Regions from separate parts of the Gemmata palustris genome, predicted to be linked through region 3. Evidence: riboswitches for the same ligand, from Rfam matches in the RefSeq annotation. Region 3 holds a riboswitch; each other region holds the start of a gene.

Region 1 (10,553 bases), 1.8 Mb from region 3:
CGAGCGCGTCGTTCGCGTGACCGGCTACGTGAACACGGACCCGGACTTCACCGATTGCCACCTCGTCATCAACGGGGCAACGAACCTGCTGAAGGACGTGTTCGGCCAAGAGGCCGGGCGCCACGCCCGCACCGCGCTCGGCCTGGCGCAACTCCCGCTCGGCACAAGCGTTGAAGTCGAAGCAATCTTCCAGCTCAAGAAGTAGGTTGTGCAACTCCGCCCGTTCGTTGGCACTTGCGGCTCGCCAAGAAAGTTTCAGGCAAGCCGCGAGTGTCAACGAGCGGGTGGCGCCCTATCACCGCCCTCACTTCATCTGCTTGATCCAGTCGTGAACGAGCTTCAGTGCGGGCTCATCGACCACGTTCGATGCGATGTGCGGCATCCGCCCCAGGCCGGTGAGCGTCATCCGGTGGTAGATCATCGAGCGCGCCGGGTCGCCGGGCACCAGGATGCGCGGATCTTTGATGTCGAAGCTCCCCTGCCCCGGCTTCGTGTCCAGCACGCCCAGTTCGTTAACCGGGAGCGTGGCGAGCAGTTGGAACTCCGCGTTCCCGCCGCCCCACTTTCGATGGCAGTGACTACAGTTCGCGTGCAGATACGCTCGCGCGCGGTCCTCGACGCTCGCCCTCTCGTCGCGGTAGTCCACGAGCTTCGGGAGCTTCTCCGCGGGGGCCGGGAGCTTCTTCGTGAAGATCCCGATGTGGTCGAGCGTCGCGAGCTGGTTCGCGATCACGCCGTGGTAGTTGTGGTCGCGGTTCAGTTGAGCCGTGTTCACACCGAGGGCGTATTTCGCCGTCACCGTGTGACACATGTTGCACTCCGCCCGGCTCGGGAAGTGCCACTTCTGTTTCTTCTCGCCGGCCGCGGTCTTGATGGTGTACTCGCGGTCCACGCCCTTCTTGTCCGCGAGTTCCGCATCCGTCTGGTCATCATTCCAGATGTACGTGTAGCCGTTCCACACCTGATCGCCGTACTCTTCCGTGCCACCCAGCACCGAGGCCACGAGTAGCCGCGTCTCGAGTCGGCGCGTCTTGCCCGGTTCGGTTTCGAGCGCGAACGTCTTCACGAGAACGGTGCCGTTGGGGAACCGCCAACCCGGAACCGAACCCGGGGCCGGTTGCGGGTACGTCATCGTCTCGTACTCGATCTTCGATTCGCCCGGGACCGCGATGAACCGCTCCTTGCTCGCGCCGTCGGACCAGAGTTCCGAGTTCACCGAGTACGGGATCAGCCCCTTCTCTGGCGCGTGGTTCTTTGTGGACGCGAACAACCCAGTCTCGCTCAACTTGCGCGGGAACGCCGATTGGTTCTTTGCCGCGGGCGGGGTCCGCTCGAACTGGTAGATCCCGCCATCAATGAAGTTGAGCGCGTAAACTTCGCCGTCGTGGTCCTGGCCCCACGCGACGATGCGCAGGTTGGTCTTCGCGAGTTCGGTGTGGGTCGTGACGCGGTCGGCCTTCGCGTCGTACTTCAGCATCCAGGTGCGGCCGGTGTCGAAGTCACCGTACACGTAAGCACCCCTCAGGTCCGCGTGCTTCTTGCCGTGGTAGATGAAGCCGCCCGTAATCGAGCGCGCTTCGGTGTGGTTGTGTTCGACGACCGGCTTCAGGATCGGGGTCGGGCCTTTCGCGCGCTCCGGGCGGAACGGGTGGGCACCTTCGGTCACGCTCCAGCCGTAGTTGCCGCCCTTCTGGATCTTGTAGACCATCTCCCACAAGTCCTGACCGACTTCGCCCGCCCAGAGGTCGCCGGTCGCGGAGTCGAAACTGATCTTCCAGCACTGGCGAATGCCGTAAGCCCACACCTCGCCGCACTTACCCCGCTGGCCCGCGAACGGGTTGTCTGCCGGGATCGCGTAGGCTTTGCCGTCCGCTTCCTTGTCCACATCAATGCGCAGGATCTTGCCGAGCACGGTGCCCAAGCTCTGCCCGGATTCCAAGCCGTCCGCGATACCGCTCCCGTCACCGGTGGAGAGGTAGAGGAAGCCGTCCGGCCCGAACCGCATGCAGCCACCGTTGTGCCCGCCGGAGGGCCACGTGAAGATCACTTTTTCGCTCTTCGGGTCGGCAATCATCTTCTCGCGATCGGTCACGGTGTAGCGCGAAATGCGCGTGCCGTCGGGCTTGTCACCGGCGGTAATGGACGACACATAGAAGTAGCCGTTCTCCTGGAATTTCGGGTGCAGCACCAAACCGTAGATACCCCTCTTCACATCGAGAACGAGGTGTTTCTCGGCCTTCGCAGGGTCCATGTCACACACATAAACCTTGCCGGGGCGCTCCGCGATCGCCCACTGCTTCTTGCCGGGCACCGCGGTCAGCTCGAGCGCGTCGTTGAAACTCAGTTTGGGGTACGCCTTCACCAGCGTGAACGGGTCGGGCGGTTCCGGGGAGCCGATCACTTTTGAAGCGGTCCAGAGTTCCCGTTTCTCGATGCCGGTGACTTTGCGGACCGGTTCGGGTTCGGTCGGGCGCTCCGAGGCGCGCGGGGCGAGGGCGTATGCCCCACCGACTAACAATCCGGCTAAAACTACTGCGCACGAGATGACACGCATGATGGAGAGTTCCGTGAGAAAGGAGGAGAGTGGCCACACTGTACCCGCCGGAGCCGCGAGTTGCACCAACCCTGGTACGATTTTCCCGCTCCCCTTCCGGCGCGTTGCCGCGCGGCCCGGGGTCGCTATGTTGTAAGTTCGCCAGACGGGTTCCGCGGAGGGTTTTCCGCCGCGGACGAAAAGGGAAGCCGGTGCGATTCCGGCGCAGGGCCGCTGCTGTGTTCGGCCAGAGGTTCGCGCTCCCACGCCACTGCGGATGTACCCGCGGGAAGGCCGCGCGAGACTCGCTAAGAGCCGTAAGCCAGAAGACCTGCCCGTTGGGCGTTTCCATCGTTCGTGGCCCCGGACCGGGCCGTTGAACGGGCCGGTCTTTTTCGCTCGCAGCACGCGCAGCAACCCGCCCGATTTCACGCACTCGGTCCGCCCCGAACTCACCGCTCGCCCGTCCCGGCGAGAAGGAGCGAACCCGTGCGTCACTTGCGCCCCCGGGGGCACCGGCCCCCGACCCGTCGTGCGTTCACACTGATCGAACTGCTGGTGGTGATCGCGATCATCGCGATCCTGATCGGCCTGCTGTTACCCGCGGTGCAGAAGGTACGGGCCGCGGCCGCGCGGTTGAAGTGCCAGAACAGCCTGAAGCAGCTCGGACTCGCGCTGCACAACCACGCCGAAACGAACGGCGGAAAGTTCACCGTCTCGTCGATGAAATCGGCCCCGACCATGACGTACACCGACTGGTACTGGTTCGGGCAGATCACGAACAACACCTCGACCCCGCGGGTCATGAACCCGAGCACCGGCATCCTGTCGCCGTACTTGGAGGGCAACCGCTCGATCGTCCAGTGCCCGGTCTTCGGGCCGGAGCGGTTCGCACTGCGGTTCGACATCCCGACGGCGAGCTACGCCTACAACGACCAGTTCAGCGCATCGAACGGGATCGCGGGCCAAGCGATCGTGGCCGTGAGCAACCGGCGCGGCACGTCCGCGACGATCGCGTTCGCGGACTCGGCGAACGTGCCGTACAGCACGCCGTTCGACAAACTCACCGAGAACTGGTACCTGTCCGCTCCGTCCCAGGGGTTCCCGAACGTTCACTTCCGGCACGACGGGATCGCGAACGTGTGCTTCGCCGACGGGCACGTGGAGACGCGCCAGCCGACGATCAACGGCGCGCCGTCGTGGGAAGACCCGCTCGCGACCGTGCTCCGCAAGAAGGAGGTCGTTTGGGACATCGGGACCACCGACGTCGAGTTCGGGAAAGATTGACGCCCCGCGAACCCGTCCGCGTCGGGTAGCATCCTGACACGGGCGGGTTCGCGTTCTTGACCCGCAGCGCGGGCGCCCGACCCACACTTCCCGGGAAAGGGCCGGTCATGAGTCACGTCGTTCTGCTCGGCGATTCCATCTTCGATAACGCGCGATACGTGCCCGATCGTCCGCCGGTCATCGAGCAAGTGCGCCGAGGACTGCCGCCGGACTGGAAGGCAACTCTTGTTGCAGTGGACGGCCACACGGTCACGGGCATCGCGATGCAGTTGCCGCGCGTCCCCACCAACGCGACGCACCTGGTCGTGAGCGTCGGCGGGAACGACGCGCTCCTGGCGAGCGGGCTCCTGCGCGAACCGGCCGCAACGGTGGGCGACGCGCTCGCGACCATCGCGGAATCACTGGTTGAATTTCGCGCCGCGTACACCGCGATGGTGAAGAGCGTGTGTGCGCTGGGAAAGCCAACGGCGTTTTGCACCATTTACGACGCGATCCCCGTTCTGGGGGGCGCCGAGCGCACCGCACTCGCCGCGTTCAACGACGTGATCTCGCGCGCGGCAATCGGCGCGGGGCTCCCACTGATCGACCTGCGTGTGACGTGTGCCCACGTTGACGACTACTCGCCGCTCTCGCCCATCGAGCCGTCGGTCGTGGGCGGGGCCAAGATCGCCGACGCGATCTGCCGCATGGTCGCGGGCCACGATTTCCGGTCCGGGCGCACGGTCGTGTGGGTGTGACCGCGGCTCACGCCGGGTCCGGGACCGCGGCGGCGAACGCCTTCGCGGTGTCGTACAGCTCAAAAAACTCGACCGCCAAATCGTTGTGGAACCGCCAGCGGTTCACAATAACGGACTCGGCCGTTTTTCTCGTCTTGCGGTTGCGATACGCGCAGCGCCCGAACACGACCACGCGGTCCCCTTCGACGATGAACTCTTCGGACGCATAGTGAATCATTTCCCAGTCGGCCCGCAGCCCGGAGAAGTAGCCCCGAATGGTGTCTTTACCCTTGCGCGGCAGGGAGAACTCCATGCCCGGCGCCCCGTCCGCGATGGACCGCATCTCGATGTCGTCGGCCATGAGCGCGACCCACGTATCGTCGCTCGTGCCGCGGGAATCGTGCCACGCCGCATAAGCGTAGCGCAGTTTTTCGAGAAGTTCGGCACTGACAACGGCCTGACTCATGTTCGCGTCTCCCGAAGTGGCCCGCGCTCGACGGTGTTAGCGCGGAGGGGCGTTCAGTTTAACTCCCGAACAAGCGTACCGCGAGGTGATAGTTCCCGAGACTCGAACGTTGCGGCCCGCGCGGAAAGCATCCCGAGTCGCGATACTAAACCGCGAACTGTCGATCTTCTGTAGCCGGCCTCTGCGAGGCCGGGATGTCCACCGCCAGTGGCACCCCGGCCTCGCAGAGGCCGGCTACGAACAGCCATCGTCTCGGATTACTGAGTTGGATAATCACGCACTGCACTTCCGCCTACAGCGCCCCAAAAAACGACAGAGGGCGGGGTGTTAGCCCCGCCCTCTTCAGAAATCGCTGACAATTAGTGGTCGTGACCGGTGCCGAACAGCTTGCTCTTCGGATCGGCCCGGCCCCACACGTAGGCGAGCAGGTCGAGGATCTCGTCGCGCGAGAGCTTGTCGAGCAGCCCCTTCGACATCATTGACGTCGGGGCCTTCTTCTGCTCGGCGATGTCCGCACGCTTGATCTCGCGCGGCTTCGCGTTCGCCAGCGGGTTCTCGATGATCTTCACCACGCCGTCCTTCTCCTCCACGATCATGCCGAGAACGACCTTGTCGTCGGTCAGCACGAAGCGGTACGCGGCGTACTTGTCGTCGATCTTCTTTGCGGGGTCGAGGACGTGTTCGAGCACGTCCACACCGTTCTTGAACACCTTCGGGTCGAGCTTCGTGAGATCCGGCCCGAACTCGGCGCCCTGCCCGCCGAACTTGTGGCACGCGACGCACGTGCCGACCGTAAACATCTGCTTGCCGTTCGCGAAGTTCCGCGCGCCCTTCATCTCCATCTCCTTCACCGCGTCGGCCAGTTCTTCGAGCTTCCACTCCGTGCGCGGGCGGTTGAACTTCAGCAGATCGTCCTTCACGGTCAGCGGGTTCTTCGCGAGGTAGGCTTCCGGGTTCTCCTGGTACGCTTCGAGATCGGCCACCACGTACAGCGCCCCGTGCATCCGGCGCCAGTGGCCCGGGTAGGTGCAGACGTAGGGGTAGATCCCCGGCTCCTTGGGCGCGGCAAATTTCAGTTGCTCGGCCTGTCGCGTTTGAAGCAGCTTGCTCTTAAGTAGCACGGTGCCGGCGGGCATGTTGGGCACGTACTGCGCGTCCGCCGCCCCCGGTTCGAGGGCGAACGCCTCGGCCGCGTTGCCGACCTTTTCGAGGTTCCCCGGCGCCACGATCACGAAGTTGTGCGGCATGATGTCGGTGTTCTCGAACGCGAACTCCACCGGCTTCCCGGCCTGCACGATGATGCGCTCCTTGTCGAAGCTCATCTGATCGAACAGCGTGCCGACGCGGATCACGCGGACGCCGATATCGGCCAGTTCCTTGCGCGCGGCCTTCGCTTCGGCCGGGGCGAGCAGCCCCGCGAGGCCCTCACCGAGCTGCATGAAGTCCAGCGCGACGGTCGAGGTCCGCTCCGCGACCGGCACCGAGCGGATGAACTTCATCACGGTGTCGAGCGTGGCCTTCGCATCATCCTTCGGCCAGTCGCGAGCCGGGATGCGCAGGAGCGCCTGCACCGCGGGTTCACGGTCGTTCTCTTCGGTGAGGTACTTCGCGATCCCCTTGAAGGCGTCCGCCTCTTGCCCGCGCACGGTCGCGAGCGCGAACATCGCGGAGCGCCGGATCACGCGCTCCGGCGCGCCCGTACCGACTTTGAACTCGGACTTCTCCTTTGGTGCCGGGTTCTTCAGCGCCTCGAACACGGGCTTCTTGTCCGCGCCGAGCACACGCACGGTGAAGTTGGCCAGCCGGTCCCCGAACGCGCCGTCGGTGCGGTTCCACACCACGATCTTCTCGATCGACACCACCCGCCCGAGATCGACCTCCCACCACGGGTTCACGGTCCCCTCCCGGGTGTGGGTCGAGGTGCCGTCGCTGTACGCGCCGTTGGTCTTGCCATCGATGGCGCGGCTCGCGGGGCCGTCGTAGGCGGTGCTGCTCTGGGCCGCCTTCCCGCGCGGCGCCACGTTCACGTTGTCACTGAACACTTGCACCTCGGCGAGCGTGAGCGTGCGCTGCGGGCCGGGCAGTTCAATACGCACGAACCGCCCGCTGACGCTCTTGCCCCCCTCCACGGTCTTCGCGAGGTCCGGCGGAAGCCCGGTGAGCAGCGCCTTGACCTTCGGGTACAGTGCGGCGCGGGCGCCCGGGTCGCGCACCATCGGCACCGCGGAGATGTAGTCCTTCAGCGCCGAAACCGATTTAGTCGCGAGCGCCCACGACTTCTCGATGTCGCCGTCCGCGGCGATGAGCGCGGTGTAACCCATTTGCCGCGTTTCGAGCGCGCGCCCCTTCGTGGCCAGGGCCTCGAGGTCGCCTCGGGCGGCCACGAGTTCCGGCTGCGGGCGCCCGGAGAGCAACCGGGCCAGGTCGAACGCGACGCTCTCTTCCGTGATGGCGGCCTCGTCGTGCTGCCGGATCGCGCTCACGAGGACCGCGAGTTCCGACTTCTGGTCCTGTTTCGCCAGCGCGGTCAGGGCCTCGCGGCGGAATTCGTCCCGCACCCCTGGCCGGAACAGCAGTTCCAGGTAAACGGCCGAAGTGCGTTCCATCTTCAGCAGGTCGTCGGTGGTGACCGACTTCAGGAAGTACCGCGCGCCCGCGGCCGTGGTGAACTTGATCGGGCGCTTCTCCGTGATCGCCTGGCGCACGATCGGGTCGAGCGCCCGCATCGTCTCCCGCGCGACGTGCGCAACGAACAGGTCCGTGGGCTTGTCCTGCGCGACGAAGACGACCTCGGCCGCTTCGGGCACGGTGAAGAAGCTCGCGGCCCGAACCGCTTCCATGCGCACGCGCGGGTGTTCGTCGCCGGCCAGTTGCTTCAGCATTTCGAGCGAATTGGGCACACGGTCGCGCCACTCGCACAGTACGCGGACGGCGGCGGCGCGGGCGCGGAAGTCCTTCGCCGCGAGCACGGTCTTGAGCAGATCGACATCGACGACGTTGTGGTACTGGTGGACCCACAATGCCTCGAGGACGTGGTGCGTCGGGTCCGCGCCGCCCCAGGGCTGGCCGGCCCACTTCTTCGCCGCGGCGACCACCTCTTCGGTCTTGCGGGCGCCGAGTTCGATCTTCACGCGGGAGCGCACGCGGTCTTCCGGGTGCTCGAGCAATTTCACCAGAGCCTCGGTGCTCTCGCCCGCGATCTTCGGCGACTGCGAGAGCTGGCGCCCGTCGTAGGTCACCTTGTAGATGCGCCCCTTCGTGCGGTCGCGGCTGGGGTCACGGAGGTTGTGCTGCATGTGCCCGATGATCGGGTTCTGCCAGTCGATGAAGTACAGCGCGCCGTCCGGTCCGGTCTTGCAATCGACGGGGCGGAAGTTGGGGTCGCTGCTCGTGAGGATCGGCTCCTGTTCCTGACCCGAGAGGCTGCCCCCGAAATCCGAGAGACGGTAGCGCAGAATGCCCTGGACCCCGATGCAGTTCGTGACGATCAGGTTCCCGTCCCATTCCGACGGGAAGTGCTGACTGGAAAGAACCTCGATGCCACCGCACGGCCGCGTGCGCTGTTGGTACACTTGCGGCGGGGTGGCGTGCTTGCCGGTCGGGTACCCGTTCAAGTTCGGACCGGGCAGGTAGCCACTAAACAGCGGGGCGTGGTACGGCTGGGCGCCGGTGCCGTCTACCACGATGTCTTGCCCCCAGTGATCGAAGACGTGCCCGTGCGGGTTGGCGAAGCTGTGCGTGACGTACACGTCGAGCTTCTGCGTGCGCGGCTCGTAGCGGAACACCCCGCCGTCGCCCAGGCGCTTGCACCGGCCGTAAGGGTCTTCGATCTGCGAGCGGTGGAACGTGCCCTCCTGCCAGTACAGCGCGCCGCCCGGGTCGAGCACGAAGCTGTTCGCGGTGTGGTGCGTGTCGGCGGTGTCGAGCCCGTGGAGGACGCGCTCACGGATGTCGGCCTTGTCCCCGCCCTTCGAGTCCTTCAGGAAGACGAGGTCCGGGGCCTGAGCCACCAGAACACCGCCGTTGTAGAACTCGAACCCCGTCGGGTTCTGTAACCCGTCGGCGAACGTGGTCACCTTGTCGGCCTTGCCGTCGCCATCGGTGTCTTCAAAAATCAAAAGCTTGTCGTTGTACGGTTCACCCGGCTTCCAGTGCGGGTAGCTCGGCCACACCGCGACCCACAACCGGCCCCGTGCGTCCCACGCCATTTGCACGGGTTTCGCGAGTTCCGGCCACTTCTCCTCGCTCGCGAACAAGCTGACCTTCAGCCCCGTGCCGATCTTCATCTTCGTGATCGCGTCCTCGCCGGTGAGGAACAGGTGCGTGCCGTTCGGCCCCGCGCCCGGCTTGTTGGTCGTGACCGGTACCGACTTCGGCAGGTTGCTGTCGTCCGGCTTTGCGTCCCGGCCCTTCGCGACATCCCAAATGACCTTGTCGCGGTTCGTCGTCATGATGTCGAGCGTTTCCAGTTCCTTCTGCACGACCTCGTAGTTGGTCTGCTTGCCGACGAACTGGAGCCACGCGCGGCCGCCGTAGGTGGAGTACCCGTCCGTCACGCGGTACCGCTGGTACCAGTGGAACGCCTTGTCCTGCACCACGGGGCGGAGCTTCGCCATCAGGTTCTCGTCCGGCGGTGCGTACTGCCCACCCACCGGGTGGATGTAGTTATCGATCACCTCGGCCAGCTTGCGGTGCCCCTCTTCCGTCAGGTGGACGCCGTTGATCGTGAGCGGCTTACCGCCGTTCTTGACGCCCTCGTAGCGGACCTTCATCGGGTTGTAGAGGTCGATGAACGACGCGCCGTTCGCCTGCGCCACTTCGCGCATCGCCTGCGTGTACAGTTCGATGTTCTTGTTGATACCCTCGACGGCCGCACCCGTCGGCAGGTTCGGCGACTTGTGGTCCTCGAACGGGATCGGCGAGAACAGCGTGAGCCGCGGCGCCGACTTGCCGTTGTACTTTTGGGAGAGCGTGTGCTTGATGAACGCGGTGAGTTCGGCCTTAAACTTGGGCAACCCGGCGGCGCCCGCGAACGACTCGTTGTAGCCGAAGAAGGCGAAGAGCGCGTCCGGCTTCGTGTTCGCCTTCTCGAAGCGGTTCGGGTTCACGACGCTCTTGTCCGCGACCAGCTCCGGCCTCGGGATCGGGGCACTGGCACTGAGCCACTGGTCCGGCGTGCCGAACGCCTCGGACCGGATCCGCAGGTTCACTTCGTCGCCGGAGAACCCGAGGTTCCGAATCGTGAGGTCGTGGTTCGGGAACCGTGCGTACAGGAACGTTTCGACCCAGCCGTCGTGCTGCATCCGGTCGGCGAGCGTGTTGCCGATGATGCAGACGTGGTCGCCCTTTTCCAGCTTGAATTCGCCCGGGGGCGGTTCGCCCGGTTGGGCGGCAATCGTTCCGGTGGGGGGCGCGGGCGGCGTGAGTAGCGCCAGCAGCGCGGCGGCCGACCCCAGTAGCAGGCCGACGGAGAGTAGGGAGCGCCCGACGGGCATGGGAGAGTCTCCGGGATTTAGGTGCGCGGGGACGGGCGGGTGTGTGACAGTGTTGT
Region 2 (10,553 bases), 4.2 Mb from region 3:
TTCGCCCGGAGGGGACAGTTCGCGTCCTCGGGCGCTCGCACCTCAATTCGTCCGACCCACAAAAAATACAGCGACCCGCCGGAACCTCGTTGAAGTTCCGGCGGGCCGCGCGATTACCCGGTGCGACTAGTGCTGCGGGTTCTTGGGCGGAGGGGGAATCGGTGGCACGGACGGGTCGCCGCGCCCGCCGCCCTTCTGCACCCCATTCTTGGGCGCGTCTGTTGTGATCGGCTGTGTCGTGGGCGACGACCCACAGCCGACAGTGATCGCGGCGAGCCCGGCGACCAGGAGAGCGTTGCGGAAGCGAATCATTACGGCTCCGGGTGCGGCGGCCGCACCCGGCCGCCGGTTAAAGGTGTGAACGTGTCCGATTTCGGACGGCCTGACGAGCCGCTGCACCGCTCCCTTGCGGTCGCGGCTCGTCGAGCCGGTACGAGCCTGGTCACGGGGCTTTAGTTGCTGATGCTGGAGAAGTCCGTGCTCTGGCCGTCCTGCATCCCGGCCATGCGCTGGAACGTGTACCAACTGTCGCTGTACCAGTCGGTCGCGGTGCCGGAAAACTTGCGGATCGTGCGCACGGACCCGTCGCACATCCCAAAACACACGATCCCGGTGTGGTTGCTCGAATAGTTGGTGAGCGAGCTGGTGGTCGGGAGCGCCCACGCCGTCGGGAGGTTGCACCCGCCCATCCAGCTCGCGGCGAAGTCGCGCGCGCCGGGCGCCGTACCGCCGAGCGTTTCCCCGAACGCGATCGTGTTACTCGTCCCGTCCGAGATCCCGACGATGGTGTTCTTGGAGTTCTGCGTGTACGGCCCCTTCCACTGGTCCCAGAACGTGTCGCCGGTCGCGCCGAGCGCGCCCGAGTTGGCCGCGTAGTTCGTGCGGCCCAGCGGCGTGGCCGGGTCGAACCAGGCGTAGGCGAGCGACCCGGGGGTCGTGTAGTAGTACGCCATGATCCCGCTCGTCGGGGTGACGTCGGCCGAGTCCGACGGGCACAGGAACGTCTTGACGCGGACCTGGGCGGGGCCGTAGGCCGAGCCCCACCACGCCCCGCCGGCCGCGCCGGGCGGGAGGATAAACTCGTTGGTCGGGATCTGGGTGTAAACGTTGCCCTGCTCGATGTACGGCAGCAGGTACGCGAGCGTGCCCACGTAGGTGCTCATGTTGATGCCCGGGGGCAGGTACCCGTTGGCACTGTCGTAGCTGTGGGCGGCGAGGCTGATTTGTTTGAGGTTGTTCTGGCAGCTCATGCGCGCGGCGGCCTCGCGCACCTTTTGGACCGCGGGCAGTAACAGTCCGATCAGGATGGCGATGATCGCGATCACAACGAGTAGTTCAATTAGTGTAAATGCCGTGCGAAGACGATGGGGCCGGACCGACATGCGGATCTCCGATTAAATGGACGAAAAATAGACAGCGGGCGGCAAAACGGACAATAAGTCAATGGGCAACGCGGGCGGGCGGACCGGGCGGCACTCTTCTAGAGAGGGGCTAGCGTCCTGAAGCACTTTACCTGCCAACCGGCCGGCTCTTACGCGCCGCGGGCGCGAGAACTTCACAAGTGACGTGTTTTGCTTGCTTTCACAGCACCCGGCTTTTGCGCTCTCATCAAAGCCACATGACTCGGCCGCCGCTCCTCGCAGCAGCGTGCCCAATCGTGGTGCACAGATGAATTTGGCATGAAACGAAGCCAGCCACTCTCACAACCCCAGGCGCGCGAAATCGCCCCGGCGTAAGTCAAAGGAAACGGCCGATATGCTGAGAGATGAATGCCGGAGTTGAGTAAGTGTGCGTTGGAACGCGCAGCCGGCTTCACGAGAAGAGTTGCGAAGTGAGATTCACGCGATGTCCGAACCGTTCCCGCAGTGCCGCTTTGCCCCCGTCTGTGAGGCGCGAGTTCTCCTGCAAGTTGAGTTCACGGAGGTTCGCCAGAGTTTGTGACTCGACGAGTGCCCGCGCCCCGGCGTCACCAATGTTGTTGTCCGAAAGGTCCAGAACCTCCAGCCGCGCGAGGTGCTTGCCTACTGCGAGTGCGGTCACGGACTTGTCGACGAGTTTGTTGTGAGCAAGGGCGAGTTTGCGGAGCCGGGCGAGGGCCGGGTTCGCGGCGAGTGCCTGCATCCCGACGGCACCGGGGTAAACGCCCCTCAGCGCGATCTGGCGCATCCCGCCCAGGTTCGGTGAACCGAAGAATTTCGCGGCCGAGTGCGTACCGAGCGGCGTGAAGGGGTGGGCGCTCAGCGCGGGAACGTGCTGGAACTCCGGTACCGCGGTCATTGCGGGCATTCGGGCCCCGCCCGCTTCCACGAGGTGTAAGCACTGCACAAACGCGAACTCTTCGCTCGCCAAAAGCGCTGGTACATCGGGTTTGAGCAGTCGCGGGCCGGAGATGCTCAGGACCGGCAGTCCGCGCTCGAAGCGCCCGCTGCCGAGGGCCGCAACCGGACCGAGCCAAAGCGGAAACAGACGCTCGGCTTCTTCGGCCTCGGTCAGGGTCCGGCTCCGTACCAGTAGTTCCGGGGCGCGCCCGATGTCGCGCCGGATGAAGTTCGCTCGTGCGGCGTCGAGTGAGTTCTCTTGCTCGTCGAGCCAATCGGCGAGAACGAGGCGCGGCGTATCGTCGTCCGGGTGGTCCTTGACGGCGTCGAGCAGTGCGAGCAGTTCGGGGCGCGCGGTGCTCATGGCCGTTTCCCGTGAGTTTTACGCGGTTGCTTATGCCAGCACGTCCCGCAGGACTTGCCCCGTGGGGACGATTGACACGGGGCGGTTGGTCTTGTCGGCGATCGTCGTTTCGAGGTCGTAGCCCAGGAGGTGGTACGCGGTCGCGAGCAGGTCCTTTGGCGACACCGGGCGGTCCACCACGGTCCCGCCGATCTTGTCGGTCTTCCCCACCGTTTTCCCGCGCGCGATCCCCCCGCCCGCGAGCAGCACCGAGTACGCCTGCGACCAGTGGTCGCGCCCCGCCCCCTTCGCGCTGCTCAACTTCGGCGTGCGCCCGTGCTCGCTCAGCACCATCACGAGCGTGTCGTCGAGCATCCCGCGCTGGTCGAGGTCGCTAATCAGTCCGGAGAAGCCGCGGTCGAACCCCGGCATCAGTTCGTTCCGCATGCGCGGGTAGTGCTCCCAGTGCGTGTCCCAACCCGACCCGGCCAGCCCGAACTCGTCCCAGAACACCGTCACGAACTTGCTCCCGGCCTCCACCAACCGGCGCGCGGCGAGGCAGCTCTGGCCGAACAGCATGTGCCCGTAGTTCTCGCGCGTCTTCGCGGACTCGCGGCGCACGTCCAGGGCGTGGCGCACCGCGTTCGAGCTGATGAGCGAGTAGGCCATCTCGCGAAAGTGGTCGCGCGTGTCGGACCCCTCGCGCGCCCGGCGCGCGTCTTCCATCTGGTCGAGCAGCGACTTCCGCGTGTTCATCCGGTCGAGCGTGAGGTCGGCCGCCGGTTCACCGCCGAGCGCGAAGTACGAGTCCGGCGAGATCCCCGCGTAAGGCTCGTCGAATTCAATGGTGCGGTCGGTCAGCGTCTTGGTGATCTTCGCGGTGGCCTTCCCGTGGAAACTGGTGTAGTGCGGGTGGAACTGGTTCCCGAGGAACGCGGGGTACGGTCCCGCGCGCTGCACCTCGCCCGTGCGCTGGCTGCTGAACGGGAACGGTAGCGCGATGTTGTCCGGCACTGCCCTCTTCGCGCTAGCGGGGTTCCGGCGCTGTTCGAGGTGCGCGACGGTCGAGCCGATGAACGGCCAGTGCTTGCTGTCGTGGGGCGCCAGTTCCATCGCCACGTCGATCTCGGGAATCGACGTGGTCGCGTAGGCGACGCCGTGGATCGGGTACGGGTGCGTGACCGAGCGCACCACTGTGACGTTGTGCATCACGCGGCTCGTGTGCGGCAGCAACTCGCACACGTCGCACCCTGGCAGAGTGGAGCGAATCGACTTCAGTTCCCCGCGCACCTCCACCGGCGCATCCGGTTTCTGGTCCGCGAGTTCGATCTGGCTCGGTGAACCGTAGAGGAACAGCAGAATGCACGCCTTCGCGCGGCCGAAGTGCTTGTCGTGCTTCGCTCCCGCGCCGGCCCCGGCGGGCGGAGCTTTCCGGGCCTCGGCCCGCAGGAACGCCGGCAGCGTCAGCCCCAGAGCGGACCCGGCGGTGAGGAGGTCGCGTCGGGTGACGCCGGTACAGAGCCGCTTCGGGTTTCCGAGAACGCGCAACATGGCATGGTCCTGACGGGCCGCGGGAGGCGGGGGCTGGCGGGAACACACAATAATGCCCCGGCGCGGCGATCGGGGCAAGTGAAATGCGCGCGCGAATGCCCGGCCCCCCCTTGTCCCCGGCGCGGCATCTGGTGACACTATTTCGGCACCCATCAATTCGCGAGGACCACCACCACATGACGCGCTACCTCTCTCTCGCCGCGCTCCTGCTCGTCGCGCCGGTGTCGGCCGCGGAGCTACCCACGCCCCTCGCTACGGGGCTGGTGAATCCCGAGTCGGTCGTCGTCGGGCCGGACGGCAAGATTTACGTCACCGTGATCGGTGAGTTCGATAAGGACGGCGACGGGGCCGTCGTCACGATCGAGAACGGTAAAGTCACTCCGTTCGTCAAAGATCTTGATGACCCCAAGGGCATCGCGCTCTTCCAGAACTGGCTGTTCGTGACCGACAAAACGAAGGTGTTGCGCATCAACCGCCAGACCGGTAAGTCGGACGTGTTCGCCGCCGCGAAAGCGTTCCCGGTCGAACCGAAGTACCTGAACGACGTCGTCGTGGACCCGGAGAACGGCCTGGTCTACGTGAGCGATTCCGGTGCGAAGGGGAGCGGCGGGGCCGTGTACCGCATTAACCAGAAGGGCGGCGTCTCGCTCGTGGTGGACGAGAAGAAGTTGCCAGGGCTGAACACGCCCAACGGCCTCACGCTGGACGGCTCCTCGCACCTGATCCTCGCGGACTTCGGTGCGGGCACGCTGCACCGCATCAAACTGGTCGACGGCAGCAACGAGAAGATCGCCGACGGGCTCCCCGGTGCCGACGGCCTCACCTGGGACCACTACGGCCGGCTGTTCGTTTCGTGCCACCAGGCGGGCAAGCTGTTCGTCATCCCGCGCCCGGGGGACAAGCCCGTGCTCGCGGCCGAGGGCTTCCAGTCGGCCGCGGACACGTGCCTTGATGCGACCGGCAAGTTCATCCTCGTGCCCGACATGAAGGGCGGTACCTTGAGCGCGATTCCCGCGCAAGTACCGGGGGCGCCGGTTGATGAGAGCCCGCTGGCGCTGAAGACGGACGTCGCGTTCCCGGACCTCAAGTGGACCGGGTGGAACCCGGAAACGGCCTCGGGCCGGCCGAACCCGCTCCGCCCGCTGGTACTCACGCACGCGGGCGACGGCAGCAACCGCGTGTTCGTCGGCACGCAGCACGGCGTGGTTCATGTGTTCGCTAACGATCAGAAGGCCACCGAGACGAAGGTGTTCCTCGATATCCAGGATCGCGTGAAGTACAACGACAACACCAACGAGGAAGGGTTCCTCGGTATGGCGTTCCACCCGAAGTTCAAGGAGAAGGGCGAGGTCTTCGTCTTCTACACGCCCAAGAAGGAGAACAAGGTCAACGTGGTGTCGCGGTTCCGGCTCAACAAGACCGACCCGACCAAACTCGACCCCGCTTCCGAGGAGCAGATCATCCGGTTCGAGAACAAGCTGTTCTGGAACCACGACGGCGGAACCTTGTGCTTCGGGCCGGACGGCTACCTGTACGTCATCCACGGGGACGGCGGTCAGGGCGGCGACCCGCAGGAGAACGGGCAGAACCTGGGCGCCCTCTATGGGAAGATCCTGCGCCTCGACATCGACAAGAAGGACGAGGGGAAGAACTACGCCGTGCCGAAGGACAACCCCTTTGTGGACACGAAGGGCGCGCGGCCGGAAATCTGGGCCTACGGCATCCGCAACATCTGGCGCATGAGCTTCGACCGTAAGACGGGTAAGCTCTGGGCCGGCGAAGTGGGCCAGAACCTGTACGAAGAGATCAACATCATCGAGAAGGGTGGAAACTACGGTTGGAACATCCGCGAATCGCTCCACCCGTTCGGCCCGAAGGGTGTCGGGCCGCGGAAGGACCTCATCGACCCGATCTGGGAGTACCACCACAACGTGGGCAAGTCGATCACGGGCGGCGGGGTGTACCGCGGGAAGGCGCTCCCGGAACTGGAGGGGCACTACCTGTACGCGGACTACGTCACGTCCAAGATCTGGGCGCTGAAGTACGACGAAACCGCGAAGCGCGTGACCGCGAACCGGACGATCAAAGACCCGGAAAAGCCGGTGCTGTCGTTCGGTGAGGACGAGCAGGGCGAGATGTACTTCCTCATCGTTGCTGCCAATGGTAAGGGTATTTACCGCTTTGTGAAGCAATAAGGCGAACTGTGTTGGTGGCGCGCTCCGACGAGCGTGCCACCCGCGCACGATCCGAAACTTACTTCTCTCCCGCGCGCTCCTTGAGCAACTTCGCGACCGCACCGTATGGAACTACCAAACTACACCTGTGGGGCCGGGGCAATAACTCGCTGGCGTCGCGCGTAGACGATGAGGGTACCGGCGCCGATCACGAGCAGAATCCAACTGCTCGGTTCTGGCGTCGAGACGACCGACGGGTTTGATGCCGGGGAGGGCGGACCGGCATCGAACCCGGCCGCGAAACTCCACCCGTCCCATGAACCGTCCTTCAGAGCGCGACCGGACATCCCCGTGTCGCTGTACCCCCAGTCGGACGCCGCGTCCGGCTTGATCCAGTAACTCCAGTACCCGGTCCACCACCCTTCCCGGTAGAAGTCACCCGGGTCGGTCGGCGCTCGCCCGTCCGCCAACCCACCGTCCCGGTCCGCGGACGCGATGCCGTTCGTGAACGTGAGCGCCGGCGACACACCGAACACGCCGTTGTGGTTCGCATCGAACCCGATCCCGAACAGCGCGAACCCCAACCCCGACCCAAAATCCCCGAGGTTGGCGTAGAGCCCGGTGTTGGACGCGGCGAGCGCCCGGAGCATGTCCTCCCCCGTCGCCGCGCCGTCCCACCGGTACCCCCAGATGAACGACGAGGTTCCGGAAAAGGTCTTCCAGTCCACCACGAACGCGGCGCGGTTGCTGCCCGTCCCCACCCACACATCAACATCATCGAGAGACGTAACGAACCCGGCCTGCGCCGTGCCCGCCAGTCCCACGAATGCGCCGAGACAAAGAACCAATTGCCTGAACACGCGAACCTCCGTTCCCCCGGTGCCGGGGGCAACCCCACTCGAACGGCCGGCGGCTCTCCGGGTCAATTGCCGTCGGACCGGGCCGCGGGGTGAGCGACCCGATCGACGACACCCCGAGGCGCGGAACCGCCCCCGGCCCGCCACGTGGCGGGAGCAGGGACGCGGCCACGCGCCGGCCGTCAGTTCGTTCCGAAAGTCGCGTCGCTCGTGCCGGTGTTCCTGCCGCCCGCGTAACCACGGGCCGTAACGGACCGGTGAGAATCGCGCCGCGCGCGATTTGTGAGGAGGAGTTCGACCTGGGTGAAACCGCGATGCGCGGCGCGCGGCCGCGCCGGGAACGGGAAACGCACGGGCTGCTCCTTCTTCGCCGGGCCGGGCGAGGAAACGCCTACGAACCGGGTCGGACGGGCAGCGCTGCGCACGCGCGCAGACGAGAAGACCTGCCGGTCCGGTCGCCTGGGGTCCGAGGCACCGAACGACTGACTGCGACAGGCAGGTCTTCTGGCTCACGGCTTCTATCGGGTTCGAGCGGCCTTCCCACGGGATGACCCCGCAGTGGCACTGGTGCCCGTTCCCTTAGCCGAATACAGCAGCGGCCCTGCGCCGGATTCTCACCGGCTTCCCTTTTCACCCCCGCCGCGAGAACGGCGGGGGCACCTGTCGAGTGGGGTGAGTTATACGCGACCGACACACCGCGTCTAGAACGGCGAAAAACTTCACTTCACAATCATATCTGGCACCAGTTTGCGCATTACCGCGCGCAAACAATTGGCAACAATGGCCGGCACCGACCCCGCACGAGTTTTCGATCCGCGGATTGCTTTCGCCGCACCGGGCGGTAAGGGTTGATGAGCGCCCGTGTTACTGTGTTGAATTGATGGGTTCGGTTTTGGTTTGGTGGCACACGCCTCTGGCGTGTGCCACCAAACCAAAACACAATGGTCGGTCGTCCAGGTGGTGCCGACTCCGGCGCAAGAGAACGCGCGTTTTGCTGCTCTTTTACTTCGTTTTCGGCTTCACGACTTCGGCCAGCACGTCCGTCTTGCCCTCGGCCTTCTCCAAGCGCGGGTAGCGCGCCCCGCCCTTGTAGTCGAGCGCGTGCGTTTTGAAGAAATCGCCGCTCTCGGCGAGCAGTTCGAGCGTCCCGCTAGTCTTGGTTGCGGCGACGGCGGCCTTCAGGTTGTCTGTTGCGAACCGGCGCCCGTTGACCGCGATCAGCTTCATCCCCGGCGCGAGGCCCGCTTTCGCGGCGGCCGAGTTCGGCACGACGTCGCCCACGAGCCCCTCCGCGCTCACCGCGAACCCGACCGAGTCGGTCAGGTTGACACCCTTCGCGAGTCCCTCCATCGTGGTGAACAGATCGGTGGGCTTCTCGGTGTAGGCGAGCTTCCATCCGCCTTCGGTGATGCCTTCGAGCGGCGGTGCTTCCGCCGGAACTTCGACTCGGCGCGCGAAGTACGCCTTCCAGTCGCGTTCAGCGACCGCGTTGAGCGCATCAATGACGTTTTCGAGATTGTACCCGCGCACCACCGGCGCTCCGGTGCCGTTCCCGAAGAAGGCCGCGCAGAAGTCATCGATCGACTTCGCGCCCTTCGTTTGCGTGCGGATGAGCACATCGACTTCGAGCCACAGCAGCGTGCCCTCGTCGTAGAAGTCCACGGCCCGGCGCGCGGAGCGCCACGCCCCGGTCGCGTCGAAGAGCGTGCTCGCGGCCGCGGCGGTGTCGTCGAGCGGGCGCCAACCGCGGGCCTTCACGTTCGTCATGCGCGCGGCGGTCATGGCGAGGTAGTCGCGCGCTTCTTCAGCGGTGAGTAAACCGGAGCGCGCGGCGAGCCGCCACCCGAGGTAGTTGGTCAGGCCCTCGTAGACCCACAGCAGGCGCGTCTGCTGGGGCTTCTGGTAGTCGGGCATAATCATGTCGGCCGGGCGCCGAAACTTGCCGTTCCAGGCGTGAACGAACTCGTGCGGGAACAGTGTGGCCGCGGCCTTGCGCTCGCTGGCCTTGACGAGTGCGAGTTCGGCCAACCGGTTGTCGCTCGACTGGTGGTGCTCGATCCCGGCCCGGGGAATGTGGTTGCTCAGCCCGAGCAGGAACGTGTAGTCGCGGTACGGCTTCGCCGGGCCGAACAGCGCTGCGGCCTCGCCGGGCAACTTGTTCCACGCCTTGAGGGTGGCTTCGGGCACTTCGAGCCCGTCCGGGCTGTCGCACGCGAGCACCACGCGGTGGAGTTGCCCCTCTTGCCCCGCGCCGATGGGAACGATGCGCACGTTTTCGCCCGCCAGGAGCGGCGAATCGATGAGCGCTTCCAGCGTGACCTCTTTGAACGCGACCCGCCCGTCTTTCTCCTCGCGCGGCACCAGTGCGGTGCCGTACTTCCACTTCTCTGGCAGCTTTACCGTGGCGTCGAACGTGAGGCCCAGCGGCTTCGCCAATTTGGGGTACACGAGCACGTCGTTCCAGTTCATCGTCATGACCTTCGGCGACGCGACCGTCATGAACATCGCCCCGCCCTCGGCACCGGCCGCGAGCAGCAGGTCGAAGGTCACTTCGATGGACGTGGCCCCATCCGGCACCGTGCAGTTGATGGTGAACGGGTCCGCGTCATCGCGCTTCCAGTCGATCGCCTTCCCGCCGGCGCGCACGCGAAATTCGGTCACGTTCGCGATCTGGCCCACCGGTCGGTGCCGACCCGGAATCCACTTCGGGTAGTGCAGCGCGACCGGCCCCGGCGCGGTCGGGATCACCTCGCGGACGTGAACGACCTTGCGCGACACCTCGGACGCATCGACAGATAGTTCAATGTTTTGTGCGAAAGTTAGTGGTGGAAACGCAGCGAGGGCGAACACAGCGAGCGCGAAACGCGGCATGGCAGACTTCTCCGGTTGCGAACGGGAGCCGCCATAATACCCACCGCGCCCGCGCAAGTGTACTTGTGACGCCACGGAACGCGGTTCACCTTTCGTTCGCGCTGGTGCATCGGGCGTGTTCGACTCGTCAGCGCCGCGCTGGAGCGGTAAAGTGAATACGGTTTCATTTCACACCCCAACACCCGCAACGACATGGCCCAGCGGAACGGAACGTCTGGGAAGCCGACCAAAGGTGCCGCATCGCCCCCACCCGGCGAACCGGAGCGCCAAGCCGCCTACTTCCTGTCACTGAGTCTGGAGAACGTCCGCTGCTTCGGGCCGAAGCAAACGCTCGATCTCTCCGACGGCAACGGCAAGCCCGCGCCGTGGACGATCATCCTCGGACTGAACGGAACCGGAAAGACGACGCTGCTGCAGTCGTTGGTTGGGTTTGAACACC
Region 3 (10,553 bases):
TTGACCTCGCCGCGATCGACCGGGCACACGCCGCGGCCAACAAGGAAGCGCTCCTCGAACACGCTCGGTTGGGGCGCCCGGTGTGTGAATCGCGTGACGGTAAAGTCGTGTGGCTGACGCCGGCGGAGATCTTCGCGCGGTATGGACTTGATGAATTCGGTCGAGAAAAAGCAGCGTGAAAATTCCCCAGGGTGCGCTCGCGTTGCGATCGACCCTGGGCTGCGATGTGCAACCCCTTCGGGGTACAGTACCGCATTCAAACGCTCAGAAATCTTCGCCGAACGCCACCGCTCCGGTGACGCCGTGTTGGTACGCCGACACGCGGCGCTCGAAGAAGTTGGTCAGCTCCTGGACGTCTTGCAAGTCCATGAAATCAAACGGGTTCTTCGCACCGAACACCGGTGCGACGCCGAGCGCGGTCAGGCGCTGGTCGGCAACGTATTCCAGGTAGCACCGGAGGTCGTTGAGCGACAGCCCGGCGACGCCCATCCCCAGAACGTCCCGGGCGAACGTCGTTTCGCACTCGACGGCCTCTCGCAGCATCGCGACGATTTGCGATTCAAGTTCCGCGTCGAACAGGCCCGGTTCTTCGCGGCGCACGGTGTCGATCACCCGGAACGCGAACGCCATGTGCGCGCTCTCGTCGCGGAACACCCAGTTCGTGCCGGTCGCCAAGCCGTGCAACAACCCCTTCGACCGCAGAAAGTACACGTAGGCGAACGCGGCAAAGAAGAACAAGCCCTCAATGCACGCCGCGAAGCAGATCAGGTTCAGCAGGAACGCCCGGCGGTCGGCCCGCGTGCGGAGTTGGTCCAGGCCCTCGACCGAATCGATCCATTTGAAGCAGAAGTCGGCTTTGAGCTTGATCGACGGGATGGTGTCCACCGCGGCGAACGCGGCCTCCCGCTCGGCCATGTCTGGCAGGTAGTTATCGAGCAGCGTGAGGTAGAACTGGACGTGCAGCGCCTCCTCATAGAGTTGCCGCGACAAGTACATGCGCGCCTCCGGCGCGTTCAGGTGCTTGTAGAGATTCAGCACGAGGTTGTTGCCGACGATCGAGTCGCCGGTGGCGAAGAACGCGACCAGTCGGTGAATCAAGTGACGCTCGGCCGGGGTCACGCGCGACCGCAGGTCGGTGAGGTCGGTGGAGAAATCCACTTCGTCCACCGTCCAGGTGTTCTTGATCGCGTCCTTGTACATCTCGAAGTAATGCGGGTACCGCATCGGCCGCAGGGTCAGACTCATGCCGGGATCGAGGAGCATCGAAAATCTCCGTGAATCACTGTATTTTTTTGAGAGTGAGTAGGGATGAACGAGCCGCGAGCGGTTCTTGGAGCATTCGAGTGTGGTCCGCTCGCTCCGCGAGCGGTTCTTGGCTCTCAGGAAGTCGGGCGCCGCACTTGGTCTGCGAATGCCAACCGCTCGCGGAGCGAGCGGACCACACTCGAAAACTCCAAGGACCGCTCGCGGACTACACTCAAGAGCAGGCCACGGCTACTGGCACGCCTCGCACGAGCCGGGGTTTTCGAGCGAGCACGTCACCGCCGCTTCATCAGTGGGCGCGGCCTTCGTCACGGTCGTTTTGGCGATGCCGGTCGCGGGCCGGGACCGGAGGTAGTAGGTGGTCTTCAATCCGCGCTTCCAGGCGTGCATGTACATTGACGACATCTTGCCAATGGTCGGGTTTTCCAGGAACAGGTTGAGCGACTGGCTCTGGTCGATGAACGGCCCGCGGTCCGCGGCCATGTCGACGAGTGCCCGCATCGGCACCTCCCACGCCGTGCGGTAGACCGCACGCAGAGCCGCGGGCAGTTCTTCGATGCCCTGAACCGAGCCGTCGGCGAGCTTGATCTTCGTTCGCACTGCGTCCGTCCACAACCCGAGCGCCTTGAGATCGTTCACGAGGTAGCGGTTCATCTGGAGGAACTCGCCGGAGAGCGTTTCGCGCTTGAACAGGTTCGACACCTGCGGTTCGATGCACTCGCAAGCACCGACGATTGAAGCAATTGTGGCCGTGGGCGCGATGGCGACCAGAAGCGAGTTTCGCAAGCCGTGCGTGCGAATGCGCGCGCGCAGTGCGTCCCACCGAGCCGAATCTGTTGGAATGACGTCCCACAAATCGAACTGAAGCACGCCGCTCGCGGCCCGCGTTTCGGCAAACGTCGGGTGCGGTCCGCGTGCTTCGGCGAGGTCGCAGGACGTCGCCAGCGCGTGGTAGTAAATCTCTTCCTGAATGCGGCGCGATAATTCACGGGCCGCGGGCGCGTCGAACGGGAGCTTCAGTTTGAAGAACACGTCCTGAAGGCCCATCACCCCCAGCCCGACCGGGCGCCAGCGCGCGTTGGACGTGGCCGCGGCCGGCGTCGGGTAGAAATTCACATCGATGACGCGATCGAGGAACCGCACCGCGGTCCGCACCGTCTCGGCCAGCGCTGCGAAGTCGAAACCGTCCTTCGTGGCGTGTCGGGCCAAGTTGACCGAGCCGAGGTTGCACACCGCAGTTTCACCGGCCGACGTGACCTCGACGATCTCGGTGCAGAGGTTCGAGCTGTGAACGACGGTCCCGGCCGCGGTCGTCTGGTTGCAGGTGCGGTTGCAGGCGTCCTTGAAGGTCATCCACCCGTTGCCGGTTTCGGCCAGCGTCTTCATCATCCGGGCGTACAGGTCGCGGGCCGGTACCCGCTTCGACGCGAGACGGCGTTTCTCGGCTTCTACATAGGCCGCGTCGAACGCTTCACCGAACAGGTCGGTCAGGTGCGGGACCACTTTCGGGTCGAACAGTGACCACTCCTCGCCCGCCTCGACTCGGCGCATAAACAGGTCCGGCACCCAGTTGGCGAGGTTCAGGTTGTACGTCCGCCGGGCCGCGTCGCCGGTGTTGTCGCGCAACTCCAGGAACTCTTCAACGTCCGCGTGCCACGACTCCAGATACACGCAGCACGCGCCCTTGCGCTTGCCGCCCTGGTTGACCGCGGCCACGGACGAGTCGAGCGTCTTGAGCCACGGAACGATCCCGTTGCTGTGCCCGTTGGTGCCGCGAATCAGCGACCCGCGCGAGCGAATCCGGTGATATGCCAGCCCGATCCCGCCTGCAAACTTCGAGAGCTTCGCGACGTCGGTGTAGCGGTCATAAATCGCTTCGAGGTCGTCGGTGGGCGAGTCGAGCAGGTAGCACGACGACATTTGCGGGCGCGCGGTGCCGGAGTTGAACAGCGTCGGCGTGCTCGGGAGGTAGCGGTGCGCGGCCATCAGCCGGTACAGTTCGATCGCGTCCGCGGCGGAATCGGCCAGACCGCACGCGACACGCAGAAAGAAGAACGCGGGCGTTTCGATGACGTGGCGCGTTTCGGGGTGCCGGAGCAGGTAACGATCGTAGACCGTTCGCAACCCGAAGTATTCAAACAGGTCCGGTTGCGGCTCGCCGGCCGCGGCGTTGAGCTTGCGCGCATTAGACGCGACGAACCCCATCGTCCCCTCGGCCACCAGCCCGTGCCGGTACCCGGCCGCGATCGACTGTGAGAACGAGTGAACGTCCTGATTCGTGACTTCTTTGTCGATGTACGTCGCGAGCAACCGGGCCGCGAGCCGTGAATATTCCGGCTCCTCCGCAATGAGTCCCGCAGCAGTCTGAATCGAAAGCCGGTCGAGTTCCGCGGTGGTCGCGCCGTCGTAAAGCCCGCCGATCGTCTTCACGGCCACGCGCATCGGATCGACGGTCGGTAGTCCGCCCGCACACCGCTGCACGGCGCGGACGATCTTGTTTACGTTGACGTCTTCGAGCGCGCCGTTCCGCTTGCGAACCTTCATGATTGCTTGGGGATCGGGGAACCGAGAGGGGCTGACGGGTGGGGGCGTAACGGTGAGATCAAGAGTGGAGGTTTGCAAGGCTCTCTCCCGGTGAACGCGATTAAACGCGGGGAAAGAGCGCAGGCGGAGGGGAACGCGCTGTGGGCGCGCGGGCCGACCGCCCCGCCGCCCTCCCCTCGAAGGCACGGGTACATCACGCACGAGATCGCGCGCGGTCGGCGGCAGGTCTTCGGACTCGCAGGCGCGTGCGGCTCACCGCACACCTACTAGCCGTCGCTTCCCAACCCGACGCGGGTCAGTGCTTGTGACGGCGTTCGTTCCTGCATACCGCTGCGGGGGCAGTCCCGGATTCGCACCGGGTTCCCTTTTCATCGGCCCGCGCGAAGCGAGCCGAACCGACGACAAGCAGGCTCATCGACCATCCGCGCCACGGCCCTCACTCGAATCCGTGACTGGGGCCGAATCGGTGAAGGTTTCGAGGCTGATTCTGCGGGCTGATCGGATCGATAGTGCTGCGGAACATGGTAGCCGCTCGGACTCGAGCTTAAAATTCGCACGGCGCCCAAAGCGATACGATCGCGCGGCACAGCGTTTCTCCGAAATCGGCGGACCGTTACGGCTCAACGATCGCTTAATGGATTGACACGGGGCACATTGCCCCTGTCACACCACACGAACCGGCCGCACTGTGCCAAGAAGTTGCCCCCGTGTCGCGGGCACAGCGGGTTCAAGGCACGCGGGTGTGGTGCTCGAGGGAGAATTGCTTCCGGGCAATTTCACCCGCTCCCCGGTTACATGAGGGAGAGTGCCATGAGCGATGTCAATCGGCGGGACGCAGTCAAACTGGCGGCCGCGGCGGGAATCGTCGCGGCCGGGGGATCGGTGGCCGCGGCCGACGAGAAGCCGGAAGAGAAGGTCGCCAGTTCGGGTGACACGGCGGCCCATCCCAAAACGGGCGAGCACAAGCTCGACGTGTCGAAGGTCCAGGCCCGGGCACTGGCGAACGGCCTCTCGTCGTTCTTCTCGCGCACCACGCCGGACGCCTCACCCGGGCGCAACATTCTGACGATTTCGGGGCTCCCGGCGGGAACCCGGGTCATTACGGTGTGGATCACGGAATGGGCCGCGGGCAACCGACCGCACGCGGGCGGAGCGTTCTTCTACACAACGAGCGTGCAACTTTTCAACAACGGCACCCAGTGCCGCGTCGTGTACAACCTGGATTGGGGTTCTCACCTACCTGCCGGCTGCCAAGTCATTTACGGCCCGGGTTGAGCGCCGATCACCCACCCCAAAAAGCACACCGGCGCGACCAAATGGCCGCGCCGGCACGTTTGAATCATTTCGGACATTCGCGAACTGCGGGTGCTTCCCGCCACTAATCGGAATTAGCACGCGGTCGCGGTGCAGCCGAACTGTTCGGTCTGCTTCGCACGAATTGCTTCGCGCTGGCGCCGACGGGCCTCGCGCTTGTACTCGCACTGGTAGGCCGTGTACTTCGCATGGCACGCGACGCAGCGGATGAAGCCGGTCGCGGCCTGCTCGCCGCACCCGGCGATGATGCACACCCGGCTGGCCTTGCGCTCGGCGTACTTCGTTCGCTCCCGTACCCGTTCGCGCTCGCGGTGCGGTTGACACAGCACCGAGCCGGGGATTTGGGGGGCATCACAGAAGCGGCAGAGCCCCAGCGATTGACGTTCTTCTTTCGTTTTCGTGTTCGAGATCATATCAGATTGTGTGAAATAACCGCGCGGTTCGATGAGCCGAACCCACGAGGTCGTGTTGTGCGAAATTAACAGGCTCGAACCGGCGCGGCTACGACGAGCGCGACGAGGCGGTTGCCTCTCCGGATTTCGAGCACCCAATAACGTTGTTTCTGGCGCTGATTAAAAGAACGAATGTGCCGTCAAAGCGAGCATCGCAACGCGGGACCGGTGCCGTCTTTCGATCGGCACAGTGCGCAGCGAGGGCGCGTTGACGGAATTAGCCGAGTCGCGGCGGGTGAAAAATGGAAGAGGCCCGAAGTATCGGGCGCGGAGAAGTGGAATCGTAAGCGAGTAATTGCCCCTGCTCCTCGCCACCCGGTGCGGCGACGCGGAGCACCTGGTCTTTCACCGGCACCGGTACGGTCGGCACCGGCGGTACGGGCATCGAATCGCGTAGCGGCTTACCGGAGCAGTTCGGCCCCTGGCAAGGCTTCGGCATCGAGTTGTGGTGTTCAGTCGATCCGAATTGCGGCGACAGTTGCTCAGATTCGAGGAGTGGTGAGAACCCCCACGACGAGTGCCCGCTACACCCGGCCGAAGCCCGGCTCGGAGACAGGAAGGTGACCGCGATCAGCGCGATAACCCACCCGCAACGGCGCATAAGAGTGTTGGGGAACATCGGGTTCACACGAGAGCCATGAACATCCCAAATCTACCCGACGGGCGGGCCGGAAGCAACAGCAAATCGGCACGAGTTGTACATATCAAACGTCGACCCGAATAGCCGTTCGACTTAATCACTTTTCCGTCCCTGAACGAACGATGCCGGGACGCAAGCATTACTCACGCAAGTAGTTCGGTCCGCACGCGCCCGTTCCCACCGATCGGGTACGGGCGCCCGAGCCGGTCGTGGATCTCGGCTTGGGGGTCGATGCCGAGCAGGTGGAACAGCGTCGCAACCACATCCTTCGGCGAGAACGGCGATTCCGCCACGTCGCTCGCGATGCGGTCCGTGCGCCCGACCACGCGCCCCTTTGCGAACCCGGCCCCTGCAAACATCGCCGAATACGCCCGCGACCAGTGGTCGCGCCCGCCGCCGGCCACGTTCTGCACCCGCGGCGTGCGCCCGTGTTCGCTCATCACCACAATAGCCGTGTCCGCCAGCATCCCCCGCGCCTCAAGGTCTTCGAGCAGCGCTGAAAACGCATTGTCCAGCCCCGGCCCGAGCTCGTCCTTGAGGCGGGATTCCTGATACACGTGCGTGTCCCAGCCCGTGTTCACTAACCCGTACTCGTCCCAGCACACGGTCGCGAACTTCCCTCCGGCTTCGAGCAGCCGACGCGCGGCGAGACACGATTGGCCGAACAACGTCATCCCGTAGCGCTCACGCAGTTTGGGCGATTCGCTCTGCACGTCCAGGGCGTCGCGGAGCTTGCCGGACGTGAGCACGGCGCGAGCCAGCGCCCGGTGCCGGTCGAACGGCGTGTCGGTGGTCTTCGCGTCGAGCGTGCGCCGCGCGGAATCGAGCTGATCGAGCAGCGAGGCACGACTGTTGAGGCGGTCGAGCGTCAGCGTTTCGTCGGGGGTAACGGTCTCGAACCGGTCTGTCGGGAGAATACCCGCGTAGGGATCCGAGACCTTCCGCGTCGGCGTGTTCGGGTCGCCCGAATCGCGGAGGATCTCGCGCGTGCCCTTCGCGCGGAACTCGGACCAGATGGTGTCATACGTCGGCCCGAGGAACCCGCCGAACGGCCCGGGGCGCGACGGCCCGCGTTTCGATCCGAACGGGAACGGTAGCCAGTAGTTGCGCGGAACCGCGGGGGCCTTCGCGTCCGCGCGGCTGCCGAGGTAATCGACCACGGACCCGATGAACGGCCAGTGCCGCGGGTCGCGCACATTGCCTTCCAGTTGCAGATCGGTCGTCGGCACCGCCGAGAACGCGAACGCGGTGCCGTGAATGGGCGTGGGGTGCGTCAACGATCGCAGAATAGTAACACGGTCAAGCATCCGGGCGATGCGCGGGAGCACCTCGCCCACTCGCACGCCCGGAATCACGCTCTGAATCGAGCCCAGCGCGCCGCGCACTTCCTTCGGCGCATCGGGCTTCGGGTCGAACGTGTCGATCTGGCTCGGCGAACCCCACAAGTACAAGAGAATGCAGCGCTTCGCGGACCCGAACCCGCCGGCTGTGGGAGCGGCCTGTTCGCGGGCCGCCGTTGCACGCGACCAGTTGGTGAGCGTCAGCCCGAGCGGGGCTAGCGCACCGACGTGGAGCAAGTCGCGGCGCGTCAGCCCGTCACAAAACACCTTGTTCGACCCGAGAATGCGGAGCATCGCTTCACTCGTTTGAAGAGAACGATCGTCCACCGGGATCGGCTCTGGGCCGAGAACGTAGCGCTGGGAGGCAGCCCGCGCGTCCGTAGGGGGTGGGAATATCCAGCAAGCGGGGCAGGTAGGTGTGTGATCTTACCCGAAATCCGAGCCCAATGACAGCCGATTCTGCTCAAACCGAGCCGTCTGAATTCGAGTAATGGCGCAATTCCACCCGCTCGTTGGCACGCGCGGTTCGCCAAGTGCCCCAGCGAACCGCGCGTGTCAACGAGCGGGTGGTGTCCCATGCAGACGTTCAACCACACCGTTCACAGAGGTTACCGGTATCGCTCTCACCGTTTCTCCCTGGCTTCACTCCGCCAAGTCCGCTAGTTTCACGGCTCCTCTCATCCCAATTTTCCCCCAATACGGAGTCCAACCGTGAGTCAGACCGGGTGGCGGAAGTGGCACCGGTGGATCGGGTTCGGGGCCGCCCCGTTCCTCCTCTTTGCGGCCATCACCGGGATCATCGCCGGAGTCGCGGAGATGACGAGTGAGGACGAGGAAGCACGGGAGAAGGCGCGCGAACGGGTCAGCGATGTGAAACTCCCAGCGCCCGCAACCGCGGTGAGCGACCCGGTTGCGAAAGCCCTCGCCGAAGCCGCAAAACAAACGGAAGGGGCACCGGTCGATAAGGTGCTGGTGGACTTCAAGAGCGACCCGCCGACGGTCACGGTTTATCTCGGCAAGCCCGGCGGAGGGGAGGACCGGAAGCTGATCTACAACGCCAAAACCGGAGAATTCCTGCGCGGGGAACGGTACGAGGACAAGCCGTTTCTGACCCGCCTCCACAGTGGCGAAGCGTTCGGAGATTGGGGGCTGGTGTTTGGGACCGCGTGGGGGCTCGCGCTGGTAGTGCTGCTGGTGACGGGACTGGTGATCTACTGGGCCATGCGGAAACCGGACCGAAAGGGATTGAAGCGCCTGTTCTGGTGAGTGCTCGCGGTAACTCCCCGCGCCGCGGCCGGCCTATTGTGGCGACCCGCGGCGCGGGGAGTTTCACCTTCACTTTTTGGGTTCGAGCGCGGCGGCGAAGAACTTCACGACCGGGGTCACGTCCTTCAGCCCGTGCGGGTGGTGGTCCTGGCCCGGCTTCACGATCTGCTCGACGGGGCCACCGAGAGCCTTATAGCGGTTGTACAACAGCTCCGAGTTCTCCGCGTGCGGGACAGCCGCGTCCTTGTCGCCGTACACGAGCAGCAGCGGAACCTTGGCCTTCGCGACGGGAGCGAGGGTGTCCACCGGGTTCAGCTTGTACGCGATCGCCTCTTCGTCGTTCTTGAATTCGTAGGCGGCGAGCATCTTCTTCCACTCGGCCTCCGAGCCGGACTTACCCGCGCCGAGCTTCTTGTACGCCCCGCCGGGCCAGCTCTTGAAGTCGCACACGGCGTTGTCCAAATACACGGCCAGCGTCCGGTCCGGGTGCGCAGCGGCCCAGTTCATGCAGTACAGCCCGCCGCGTGAGAGCCCGATCAGCCCCGGCTTGGCGTGCATCCCGAAATCCTTCACCATCGCGTCGTAAAACGTCTCCCACTTCTTCACCGCTTTGGGCGCGCCGAACAGGTCGGGGACTTTCAGGTACGCGAGGTGCCATCCGGCCTTCACGAGCGCAACGTCGGCGTCCGCGAACGCCCCGAAGAACTCCCCGCGCCACACCCACGGCCGCCCCGGGAGCGCGTTCTCCGGCACCACGACCGTGGCTTCGAGTTCACCAACTTTGAAATCGTGTTTGACGAAGCCCTGCCACTTGGTCACCGGTCCGGGAAACGGCTTCGGCTCCGCGGCGCGAGCGCCGAGCGGAAGTGTACTCACGAGCGCGACAGCGAGAACAACCGAGATGCGTGTGTTCATGGTGTTACCGGAAGAGGAACGAGTACCGCGGAATAGTCTACGTGCCCGCGCCGGCCGAGGCGCGCGTAAGATGAGAGTGCCCACACCCGCGAGAGTTCCTCATGCCAACGAATGCCGAATCGCCGAACCAGCGCACGTCCGCCTCCGGATACGACCTCACCCCGCCGAGCGCGGCCGAGCGCGAGGAGCTGGCCGCTTCGCTCACGGCCGACGAGCGCCGGGTGATTCTGTACCAGGGCACGGAGGCGCCGTTCTGTGGCGGGTTCCTCGCCAACAAGGAACCCGGCGTCTACCACTGCCGCTTGTGCGACCTCCCGCTGTTCCGCTCGGTGACGAAGTTCGAGTCCGGCACGGGTTGGCCGAGCTTCTACGCGCCCTTCGACCCCGACCACGTCGCCGTTCACCGCGACACCAGCCACGGCATGATTCGCGACGAGATCGTCTGTGCCCGGTGCGGCGGGCACCTCGGGCACGTGTTCCCGGACGGCCCCAAGCCGACGGGTCTGCGGTACTGCCTCAACTCGGCTTCACTGAAATTCGTTGCCGACGGTGCCGCCCATGCCTGACCCCCTGCCCTTCGCTCCCCGGCGCGCGCTCGGCGGTACCGGGTTCGTCGCGACCGCTCTCGGGATCGGCGACCTGGCCGACCGGAACGTGCCGATCGAAACGTGTGTCGCGACCGCGCGCCGCGCGCTCGACGCGGGGCTGAACGTGATCGACACCGCCCCGAATTACGAGGACGGGTACTCCGAACAGATCGTCGGCCGGGCCGTGCGCGAGGTGCGCCGCGACGCGGTGTTTGTGATCGACAAAATCGAC

The links. Region 3 has a riboswitch for cobalamin ahead of J8F10_RS12760 (ribonucleoside-diphosphate reductase subunit alpha). Riboswitches for the same ligand answer to the same signal wherever they lie in the genome.
Region 1: linked by a shared signal. The riboswitch ahead of J8F10_RS20135 (DUF1559 family PulG-like putative transporter) and the one ahead of J8F10_RS12760 (ribonucleoside-diphosphate reductase subunit alpha) in region 3 are both predicted to bind cobalamin.
Region 2: linked by a shared signal. The riboswitch ahead of J8F10_RS40450 (PEP-CTERM sorting domain-containing protein) and the one ahead of J8F10_RS12760 (ribonucleoside-diphosphate reductase subunit alpha) in region 3 are both predicted to bind cobalamin.

What each region holds. Positions count from the first base shown of each region.
Region 1 is NZ_JAGKQQ010000001.1:4,893,434-4,903,986, forward strand. It holds gene J8F10_RS20125 (RidA family protein) at 1-205, shown strand, start outside; gene J8F10_RS20130 (PQQ-dependent sugar dehydrogenase) at 305-2,554, opposite strand; cobalamin riboswitch at 2,685-2,886, shown strand; gene J8F10_RS20135 (DUF1559 family PulG-like putative transporter) at 3,023-3,820, shown strand; gene J8F10_RS20140 (SGNH/GDSL hydrolase family protein) at 3,928-4,557, shown strand; gene J8F10_RS20145 (nuclear transport factor 2 family protein) at 4,565-5,002, opposite strand; gene J8F10_RS20150 (PVC-type heme-binding CxxCH protein) at 5,362-10,497, opposite strand.
Region 2 is NZ_JAGKQQ010000001.1:7,350,570-7,361,122, forward strand. It holds gene J8F10_RS30530 (hypothetical protein) at 127-312, opposite strand; gene J8F10_RS30535 (DUF1559 family PulG-like putative transporter) at 453-1,382, opposite strand; gene J8F10_RS30540 (TIGR02996 domain-containing protein) at 1,813-2,682, opposite strand; gene J8F10_RS30545 (DUF1501 domain-containing protein) at 2,713-4,212, opposite strand; gene J8F10_RS30550 (PQQ-dependent sugar dehydrogenase) at 4,389-6,407, shown strand; gene J8F10_RS40450 (PEP-CTERM sorting domain-containing protein) at 6,527-7,246, opposite strand; cobalamin riboswitch at 7,721-7,922, opposite strand; gene J8F10_RS30560 (M61 family metallopeptidase) at 8,246-10,114, opposite strand; gene J8F10_RS30565 (AAA family ATPase) at 10,307-10,553, shown strand, end outside.
Region 3 is NZ_JAGKQQ010000001.1:3,136,468-3,147,020, forward strand. It holds gene J8F10_RS12750 (hypothetical protein) at 1-179, shown strand, start outside; gene J8F10_RS12755 (ribonucleotide-diphosphate reductase subunit beta) at 265-1,263, opposite strand; gene J8F10_RS12760 (ribonucleoside-diphosphate reductase subunit alpha) at 1,495-3,807, opposite strand; cobalamin riboswitch at 4,011-4,222, opposite strand; gene J8F10_RS12765 (hypothetical protein) at 4,618-5,082, shown strand; gene J8F10_RS12770 (hypothetical protein) at 5,196-5,534, opposite strand; gene J8F10_RS12775 (hypothetical protein) at 5,791-6,012, opposite strand; gene J8F10_RS12780 (DUF1501 domain-containing protein) at 6,357-7,847, opposite strand; gene J8F10_RS12785 (PepSY-associated TM helix domain-containing protein) at 8,265-8,819, shown strand; gene J8F10_RS12790 (alpha/beta hydrolase family protein) at 8,889-9,734, opposite strand; partial or broken gene msrB (peptide-methionine (R)-S-oxide reductase MsrB) at 9,836-10,307, shown strand; gene J8F10_RS12800 (aldo/keto reductase) at 10,293-10,553, shown strand, end outside.